DNA from 4 places in the Kitasatospora sp. NPDC001309 genome. Region 1 is predicted to be linked to each of the others. Evidence: riboswitches for the same ligand, from Rfam matches in the RefSeq annotation. Region 1 holds a riboswitch; each other region holds the start of a gene.
The links. Region 1 has a riboswitch for cyclic di-AMP ahead of ACFY2K_RS41600 (NlpC/P60 family protein). Riboswitches for the same ligand answer to the same signal wherever they lie in the genome.

Region 1 (2,192 bases):
GCTCACCGCTGCTGCTGCGACCGCGGTCGCCCTCTCCGCCCAGGTCGCCGCGCATGCCGCGCCGCAGCCGAACAAGAGTGACGTCAAGGCGCAGATCGACCAGCTCCAGCAGGAGCAGGAGCAGGCGGCCGAGAAGTACAACGGCGCCAAGGAGCGCTCCGACCAGCTCCGCAAGCAGGCCGACCAGCTCCAGGACCAGGTGGCCCGCAGCCAGGACCAGATGAGCCAGCTCCAGGTGGGCCTGGCCCAGGTCGCGGGCGAGCAGTACCGCACCGGCGGCATCGACCCGTCCGTCCAGCTGATGCTCTCCTCCGACCCGTCCGGCTACCTGGACAAGGCGTCGAGCGTCCAGCAGGCCAGCACCACCCAGACCGAGGCGCTCAAGGGCCTGCTCGACCAGCAGCGCCGGCTGGACCAGGAGAAGGCCGAGGCGGCCGCCGTGCTCGCCTCCCTGGACTCCACCACCAAGGACCTCAACCAGGCCAAGGCGGACGTCAACACCAAGTTGAAGACCGCCCAGGACCTGCTGAACTCGCTCAGCGCCGCCGACCGGGCCGCGCTCCGGGCCCAGCAGCAGCAGGACGACCGCGCCTCCCGCGGCGCCGACCGGGTCGACCTCAGCAACCTGCCGCCGGCCAGCGGCTACGCCGCCGTGGCGGTGGCCAAGGCGATGAGCAAGCAGGGTTCGCCGTACGTGTGGGGCGCCACCGGGCCCTCCACCTTCGACTGCTCGGGCCTGATGGTCTGGGCGTACGGCCAGGCCGGCGTCTCGCTGCCGCGCACCTCGCAGGAGCAGGGCCACATCGGGACCGCCGTGACGCTGGCCACCGCCCAGCCGGGTGACCTGGTGATCTACGGCGGCGACATGCACCACGTCGGGATGTACATCGGCAACGGCATGGTGGTCCACGCGCCGCACACCGGTGACGTGGTGAAGGTGATGAAGGCCGACGCGATGTCGATCAACACGATCCGCCGGATCTGACGCTCCGGTACCTCCCCGAGGGGCCGGTTCCGGCCCTGTGATCCGCGCCACCTCCGGTCGGGGGTGGCGCTCCGGGTTTGCGGACCGGGCGGGCCGGAGGGTGAGAGTCGATCAGCTTTGCGTGCGCCGGTGATCACCATCAGTCATTTTCACAAAAGAACATGGGTAATCTTCCGTCTTTTTTCTGACAAGGATTTGAACGGATCACGGTTCAGTTACTAGGGTCGTGCTCCGAACCACCGCACAGTCGATCACCCAGCCTGGGTGGCGGCGGTGGTTACCGCCGAGTTCGCGAAACAGCGGGGCAGGTCGAAGCGACTGCCCGACAGGGGAGCCCAGTAGTCGGGGGCGCTGTGGAGCGGAGCCGGGGAACCACACGTTCCTCCGGGGTGAATCGGCGCCAGGTCGGCCGTAGGTGAGGCCGGTGAGGCGTCGTAGGGCATGCTTCCGGCCCGAACCCGTCAGCTCACCCGGTAGGCGGCGTAGGAAGAAGGAGTCCGCCTTCGTGGCGTCCCATCGTCGTCCCAAGCCCGCCAGCCGTACCCGCGTCTCGATCCTGACCGGTTTCGCCGCCGCCGCCGTCGCGCTCTCCGCGCAGTCCGGCGCGCACGCCGACCCGCAGCCGACCAAGGACCAGGTCAAGGAGCAGGTCGACCAGCTCAACGAGCAGGCCGAGCAGGCGACCGAGAAGTACAACGCCGCGCAGGAGAAGCAGCAGGAGCTGGAGAAGCAGGTCTCCGGCCTCCAGGACCAGGTGGCCCGCCAGCAGGCCCAGGTGACCGACCTCCAGGGCGGCCTGGCCGAGATCGCCGGCGAGCAGTACCGCAACGGGGGCATATCCCCGACGGTCCAGCTGATGTTCTCCTCCAGCCCGGACAACTTCCTCAACCAGGCCGGCGCGCTGAACCAGGCGGGCAGCACCCAGAAGAACCAGCTCAAGCAGCTCCAGGACCAGCAGCGCAAGCTGGACCAGGACCGCACCGAGGCCCAGGGCAAGCTCGGCGAGCTGGAGTCCACGACCCAGCAGCTGAAGGCCTCCAAGGACGAGGTCCAGAACAAGCTCAAGGCCGCCCAGGACCTGCTCAACACGCTGACCGAGCAGGAGCGCCAGGCGATCAAGGCGGCCGAGGACAAGGCCGCCGCCGACGCCAAGGCCAAGGCGGACGCCGCCGCGAAGGCCGCCGCCCCGGACCGCGCCTCGCGCGAC
Region 2 (2,192 bases), on a different contig from region 1:
CCCGGCCGCCGACGCCGCGGCCGCGGACCCGCAGGAGCGCACCGTCGCGGAGCTGCTGGAGGCGGCCGCCGAGGCCGGACTGCCGACGCCCGTGGTGGTGCCGCTGGTCCCGGGCCCGCACGACTTCCTGACCGGGCTTCACGCCCTCGCCGCCCAGTACGGCGCGACCGTCACCGACGCGCTGGGCCCGCACCCGCTGCTGGCCGAGGCCGTCCACGTCCGGCTGTCCGAGGCCGGGCTGGCGCGGGCCGACCGGGCCCGGCTGTTCGCCATCGCGACCGCCGCGGACGGCGTGGTCCTGACCACCGTCGGCGGCGAGGACGCGGCCGCCGCGGCCGGGATCACCGGCGTGCTGCTGGCCGCCCGACTGGCCGTGCCGGTCGTCGCCGCCGCGCTCGACGTGCCCGGCTCCGTCGCCGCCGCCGTCGGCCACCTCCGGGAGACCGGCTCCGAGCGCCCGGCCCTGGCCCCGCTCGTCATCGGCCCGGAGGCGGACCCGGAGCTGCTCGCCACGGCCGCCGAGGAGACCGGCTGCCCGTCGGCCGCGCCGCTGGGCGCCTACCCGACGGTCGGCCAGCTGATCGCCTCCACCTACCTGGCCGCCCTGCCGGTGCCGACGGCGGAGGAGCTCGCCGAGGCCGAGGCGGAGGCCGCGGCCGCCGTCGGGGCCGGGGAGGGCTCCCGACGCGCCCACGCGGCCGCCGAAGGGCCCGTGGAGGGCTAGCACGACCCACTGAACGCCCGTCGGCCACCGCCGGCGGACCCGCACTGCCGAAAGGGCCCGGAACGACCTCGTTCCGGGCCCTTTCGGCGTGTTCCGATTCACCCCGCTGGTGCGCTAAGCGGGCAATGCGGCGCAATGTCCGTTTCCAGCTCATTTGTCAATGGACACTCGGCGAATGACGGGCGCGTTCCCCAGCGCGCGATTCACTACCGCTCCCCCGCGCCTCGGGCGCGCGCCCCTTGTGCCCCAACGCTCCGTCACCTCTTTTCTGAGGCGGAGCCAGTTATGAGAATCCGCTGCGATATTGCCGGAAAACGATCATTTACGATCATGAATTACGGCCCATTTGACGTTTTCCACTAAACCGTGATGCGCATCACAGGTATTTGCAGTTTTAACTTAAGTCTGCTTAACGTGCTCCCCGTTCGTGACCACACGGACCCAGTTCATCCGCGACGCCGAGTCCTGCCGTCGGATGTCCTGGCAGCGCGAAATCGCATCACGGCAGGAGCGGGGGAACCACAGGTAAGTCGCCCCGGACCGTTTTCCGGAACGGTCCAGGGCTAGGGGTGAAGCCGCGCCCACAGCGCGGCCGGGCAACTCCAGCCCGAATCCGACAGCTCACCTCGCAGGCGTGGGAGAGGACCGCGTCTTCATGCTGCCTTCCAACGGCAACCGCCTGTCCAGCCGCACCCGTCGCGTGATCGCCGCCCTCGGCGTCGCCGGCGTCGGCCTCACCGTCCCCTGCCTCACCACCGGCACCGCGAACGCCGCCTCCGTCGCCACCTGGGACAAGGTCGCCCAGTGCGAGAGCAGCGGCAACTGGAGCATCAACACCGGCAACGGCTTCTACGGCGGCCTCCAGTTCACCTCCAGCACCTGGGCCGCCTTCGGCGGCACCAGCTACGCCCCGCAGGCCGACCAGGCCACCAAGGACCAGCAGATCTCCGTCGCCGAGAAGGTCCTTGCCTCGCAGGGCCCCGGCGCCTGGCCGGTCTGCTCCGTCCAGGCCGGTCTGACCAAGGGCGGCGCCGCGCCCACCGTCGACACCTCGGCCGGCTCCACCGCGGCCAAGCCCGCCGCCAAGCCGGCCGCCCCGAGCAAGCCGGCCGCGAAGCCCGCCGCCCCCGCGCAGGACCAGGCCCAGGCCTCCGACGACGCCGCGGCCGCCTCCGCCCCGTCCGCCGACAGCACCTGGGCCCAGAAGCGCCAGGCGCAGGCCCAGGCCGGCGGCTACACCGTCGTCGACGGCGACTGGCTGTCCTCGATCGCCGACAAGCACAACGTCCAGGGCGGCTGGCAGCGGCTGTACGACCTCAACCGCAGCACCCTGACCGAGGGCCCGGACACCATCTACCCGGGCCAGCAGCTGACCTTCGGTGACGGCACCTCGGCCCAGGCCGACGGCTCCGCCGCCAAGTCCGGCTCGGACTTCACCTGGTTCGACCGCTCGAAGAAGGCCGGCCAG
Region 3 (2,192 bases), on a different contig from region 1:
CACGACGACCGAGCGGAGAACGGCAGCGGCCGGCCCGGCCGTACGAGAGGTTGTCCCGTACGGCCGGGCCGGCCTTGGGCGTGTCCCGCGCCCAGGTCCACCGGTGCGGCGATCACCCGGTCGAGCGGTCACCCGACATGACCATCCCGGGCGTCGATTCGCCCCGCACCAGCGGTGGTTCACACGTTCCTGCGGAAGGCCCCGGAGGGTCAGAGCGCGACGCCGTGCGCCCGCAGGTAGGCGACCGGGTCGATGTCCGAGCCGTACTCGGAACCGGTACGGATCTCGAAGTGCAGGTGCGGGCCGGTCACGTTGCCGGTCGCACCGGAGAGGCCGAGCTGCTGGCCGGCGGTGACGGTCTGACCGACGCTCACGCCGATCGAGGACAGGTGCGCGTACTGGGCGTACTTGCCGTCGGCGAGCTTGATCTCGACCTCGTTGCCGTAGGCGCCGTCGCTGCCGGCCTTCACCACGACACCGTTGGCGACGGCGCGCAGCGGGGTGCCGGTGGAGGCGACGAAGTCCTGGCCGGTGTGGTGGCCGGAGGCCCACATCGAGCCGGCCACGCCGTAGGCCTCGCCCAGCACGGGGTTGGCGAGCGGGGCGACGTAGCCGGAGGTGGCGGCGACCGGGGCCGCGGTCACGGCCTGGGCCGGGGCGGCGGTCTGAACCTGGGTCTGCACCTGGGCGCCGGGCTTGGCGGCCTCGGTCCGGACCTGCACCTGGGAGTCCGCGGCAGCGGAGGTGTCCTGGGTGACCGGCGCGGCGGACTTCGCCGGAGCGGCCGGCTTGGCCGGGGCGGCAGGCTTCGCCGGAGCGGCGGCGTGACCGGCGAGGGCCAGCTGCTGACCGGGGAAGATCAGGTTCGGGTCGGCGCCGACCACCGAGCGGTTCTGCTCGTACAGCGCGTGCCAGCCGCCCTCGACGTTCTTGGCGTCGGCGATCTTCGACAGGGTGTCACCGCTGACGACGCGGTAGCTCTGCTGGGCGGCCGGGGCGGCAGCCGGAGCGGCGGCCCCGGAAGCGGCCGGGGCGGTGGTGGCCGCCGGGGCGGTGTGCGCCTGGGCGCTCATCGCGGTCACGAGCGGCAGGACGAACGAGGCCCCGGTGACGGCGGTGGCGATGCCGATGCGGGCGGCACGGGGCAGGGCGATACGACGAGCCTGTGCAGGCATGGAATTTTCCTCTCCGACGCCTGCGAGGTGAGCTGTCGGGTTCGGGCTGGAGTTGCCCGGCCGCATGTGCGGCTTCACCCCAAGCCGGCCCTGGTGGTCCGCGCCCGAAAAGGCGCGAACTCCGGTCCGGCGACTTACCTGTGGGTCCCCCGCTCCTGCCGTACAGAGTTCGGTGCGAGCCACCGGGCAGCGGCAGGACTCGGCGTTCCACCCGGTGGATCCGTCCGGACTGGCCGGGCGGTCGCTGAACTAAAACTCATCCGTTCGGGTGAAGCAATGTCGATCTCTTGAATCGGCAACAACCCCCGCGGCCCCGTCACCCTCCGAATGATCCCTTGCACGCTCCGTGCACGATCCATTCACCCGGCGCCACTGATCCACCACCCTGCGCCGCCGGGACCACCCCCGTGCGACCGTCCGTTCACGCACCGCCACCGACCGACACACCACCCGGTGACCCTTGTCACGTACGCCCCGGCGGGCGCAGGATTCGGCCCGTGGCCACCTCTCAAGCCGGCACTCTGCGCCTGGGCACCGCGCAGGGCCGCTGGGTACTCCTCGCGACAGTGCTCGGCTCCAGCATGGCGATGCTCGACGGCACCGTCGTCAACGTCGCCCTGCCCCGGATCGGCGCCGACCTCGGCGCCTCCCTCGCCTCCCTGCAATGGACCCTGAACGCCTATCTGCTCACCCTGGCCGGCCTGATCCTGCTCGGCGGCGCCCTCGGCGACCGCTACGGACGGCGCCGGGTCTTCCTGATCGGCGTGGTCTGGTTCGCCGTCGCCTCCGCGGCCTGCGCCGCGGCCCCGACCATCCACGTGCTGATCGCCGCCCGCGCCGTCCAGGGCATCGGCGGCGCGCTGCTCACCCCGGGCTCGCTCGCCATGCTCCAGGCGGTCTTCTACCCGGACGACCGCTCGGCGGCGGTCGGCCTCTGGTCCGGCCTGGGCGGGGTGTCGGCGGCCGTCGGCCCCTTCCTCGGCGGCTGGCTGGTGGACGGCCCGGGCTGGCGCTGGA
Region 4 (2,192 bases), on a different contig from region 1:
GCCGACCCGGCCGCCCTCGCCCTCGAAGGTCCAGAAGGCCCGTACGGTCAGCGCGTTGAGGTCCATCACGTGACTGACGGTGATCCCGCTCTGCTCCGTCCAGCTGATGAAGTAGATCTCCGGCGCGACCTCGGCGACGTGCAGCCGCACGTCCTCCCACTGGCCCGCCGACTCACCGAGGCCCTCCCAGCGCAGCCGGGTGCCGTCGGCCGAGTAGGAGTTGCGGAAGGCCGCGCCGTTGTCGGCCCGGAAGACGTAGGTACGGCCGGCGAAGGCGGGCAGGGACGCGGTCATGGTGGGGCGGAACCTCTTCTCTGGAACGGGGGACGGGTCGTACGGCTCCGGCCGGTGCTCTTGTGCACCGCGGAAAATCCCAGGGCTCCAATTTATCCGATGGGGCGGACTCGGGCGGCTCCACGCCACGGCGGTCACACACGGTCCGCCACCGCCGCGCCGCGCACCGTGTGTGACCCCCATCCCGGGCGGGCCCGGCGGGGCCGCGGGTCGGCGTCGGCTCCATTGATCAACTCGGCCGCCACGCAGCGTCGTTGATCGACACCACTGTGAGCTGCGCGACAACCGGCCCCATGAGGTTGTCCGTCCACGGACGGCCTGCCTAGCCTGCAGTCGTCGTCCGCTGTCGCGGACCCCGCCGCCGGGACGCCGAGTCCCGTCCACCCGCCGGCGAGTACCCGAGCACCACAGCGGACGGGAGCGGGGGAACCAAGGTCAGCGCCCGGCCCGTACGCACCAGCGTGCGGGGCGTGGCTAGGGGTGAAGCCGCTCCACAGGCGGCCGGGCAACTGCAGCCCGAATCCGACAGCTCACCTCGCAGGCGTGGCAGAGGACCCCCATGCACCAGCCTGCCCGGCGCCGTCGCGCGCCCCGCCACGCCCGTCCGTCCCACCGCGGCCGCAACGCCGCCCTCGCCACGACCGGGGCGCTCGCCATCACCGGCGCCGGCCTGCTCGGCCTGCCGTCCGTCTCCGGCGCCCAGGCCGCCACCGGCCCGACCGTCACCCAGGACCGGCTCGCCCCCGCCACCATGGTCGCCGGCAGGGCCGGCACCGCCTCGCTGGCCCTGCACTCCTCGTCCTGCTTCACCGCCAAGACCGTCGGCGTCGGCGTCCGTGACGCGCGCGGCACCAACCTGGACTTCCCGGGCAACGCGAGCAACGTGCAGATCTGCCCCGGCGGACTCACCTACACCAGCGCCGCCCGCACCCTGGCCGCCGGGGCGTACACCCAGTTCGGCTTCTGGCAGGACCTCGGCGGCGCCTGGCACAACCTGCCCTCGCAGCAGCTGGTGGTCTCGGCCACGGGTTCGCCCACGCCGGCTCCGTCCCCGACGGCGACCCCGACGGCGAAGCCCACCCCCTCCCCGACCGCGACCGCGAGCCCGACGGCGAAGCCCACCGCGACCGCGTCCCCCACCGCGAGCCCGACCGCGACGCCGACCCCCACCGCCACGGCCACCCCGACGACCCCGGCGCCGTCCTCCCCGATCGCCGGCAAGTCGCTGACCTGGTCCGACGAGTTCAACGGCCCGATCAACTGGGGCCAGCGCTGGGTCGGCGACAAGAGCACCTCGTACAAGTACGGGAACCACAACCCGGACGACAACAAGCTCGACTGGCTGAACAAGGACAACGTCACCGTCGCGAACGGCGTCGCCACCTTCACCGCCACCCCGGGCGGGCCGACGCTGGAGAACGGCAAGCAGTCCTGGAACACCGGCTTCCTGACCACCGAGGGCTCCGCCGAGGGCTTCCAGGTCAAGACCGGCGACTACGCCGAGACCCGGGTCAAGCTGCCCGCCGGCACCGGCGCCTGGCCCGCCCTGTGGACCTGGAAGAACGGCAACGGGGAGATCGACTCCTTCGAGTACCACCCCGACAACCCGAACCTGCTGGAGCTGACCAACCACGTCAACCCCGGCAACCCCGACTACTACACCGACGCGAGCGCCATCGGCACCGACCAGTGGGTGACCATCGGCACCTACTACGGCGCCAACTCGGTGGACTGGTACGTCAACGGCGTCAAGGTGTTCTCGGACGGCAAGGGCGTCGGGGCCAACTTCTCGGCGTACCTGATCCTCAACCTCTCGGTGAGCGCCGGCAAGTACCACCCGGCCCCGCAGGGGAACACCCCGATCACCATGGCCGCCGAATACGTCCGCGTCTACCGGT

Region 2: it holds a riboswitch for cyclic di-AMP, as region 1 does, so the genes downstream of both, ACFY2K_RS29520 (transglycosylase family protein) here and ACFY2K_RS41600 (NlpC/P60 family protein) in region 1, are expected to answer to the same signal.
Region 3: it holds a riboswitch for cyclic di-AMP, as region 1 does, so the genes downstream of both, ACFY2K_RS18830 (peptidoglycan DD-metalloendopeptidase family protein) here and ACFY2K_RS41600 (NlpC/P60 family protein) in region 1, are expected to answer to the same signal.
Region 4: it holds a riboswitch for cyclic di-AMP, as region 1 does, so the genes downstream of both, ACFY2K_RS05775 (hypothetical protein) here and ACFY2K_RS41600 (NlpC/P60 family protein) in region 1, are expected to answer to the same signal.

What each region holds. Positions count from the first base shown of each region.
Region 1 is NZ_JBIAXC010000077.1:12,197-14,388, reverse strand. Features, by position in the region: gene ACFY2K_RS41605 (NlpC/P60 family protein) at 1-985, shown strand, start outside; cyclic di-AMP (ydaO/yuaA leader) riboswitch at 1,325-1,480, shown strand; gene ACFY2K_RS41600 (NlpC/P60 family protein) at 1,491-2,192, shown strand, end outside.
Region 2 is NZ_JBIAXC010000034.1:103,824-106,015, reverse strand. Features, by position in the region: gene ACFY2K_RS29525 (hypothetical protein) at 1-724, shown strand, start outside; cyclic di-AMP (ydaO/yuaA leader) riboswitch at 1,202-1,372, shown strand; gene ACFY2K_RS29520 (transglycosylase family protein) at 1,380-2,192, shown strand, end outside.
Region 3 is NZ_JBIAXC010000017.1:36,961-39,152, reverse strand. Features, by position in the region: gene ACFY2K_RS18830 (peptidoglycan DD-metalloendopeptidase family protein) at 210-1,175, opposite strand; cyclic di-AMP (ydaO/yuaA leader) riboswitch at 1,178-1,360, opposite strand; gene ACFY2K_RS18825 (MFS transporter) at 1,673-2,192, shown strand, end outside.
Region 4 is NZ_JBIAXC010000004.1:95,863-98,054, reverse strand. Features, by position in the region: gene ACFY2K_RS05780 (MoaF N-terminal domain-containing protein) at 1-294, opposite strand, end outside; cyclic di-AMP (ydaO/yuaA leader) riboswitch at 739-846, shown strand; gene ACFY2K_RS05775 (hypothetical protein) at 854-2,192, shown strand, end outside.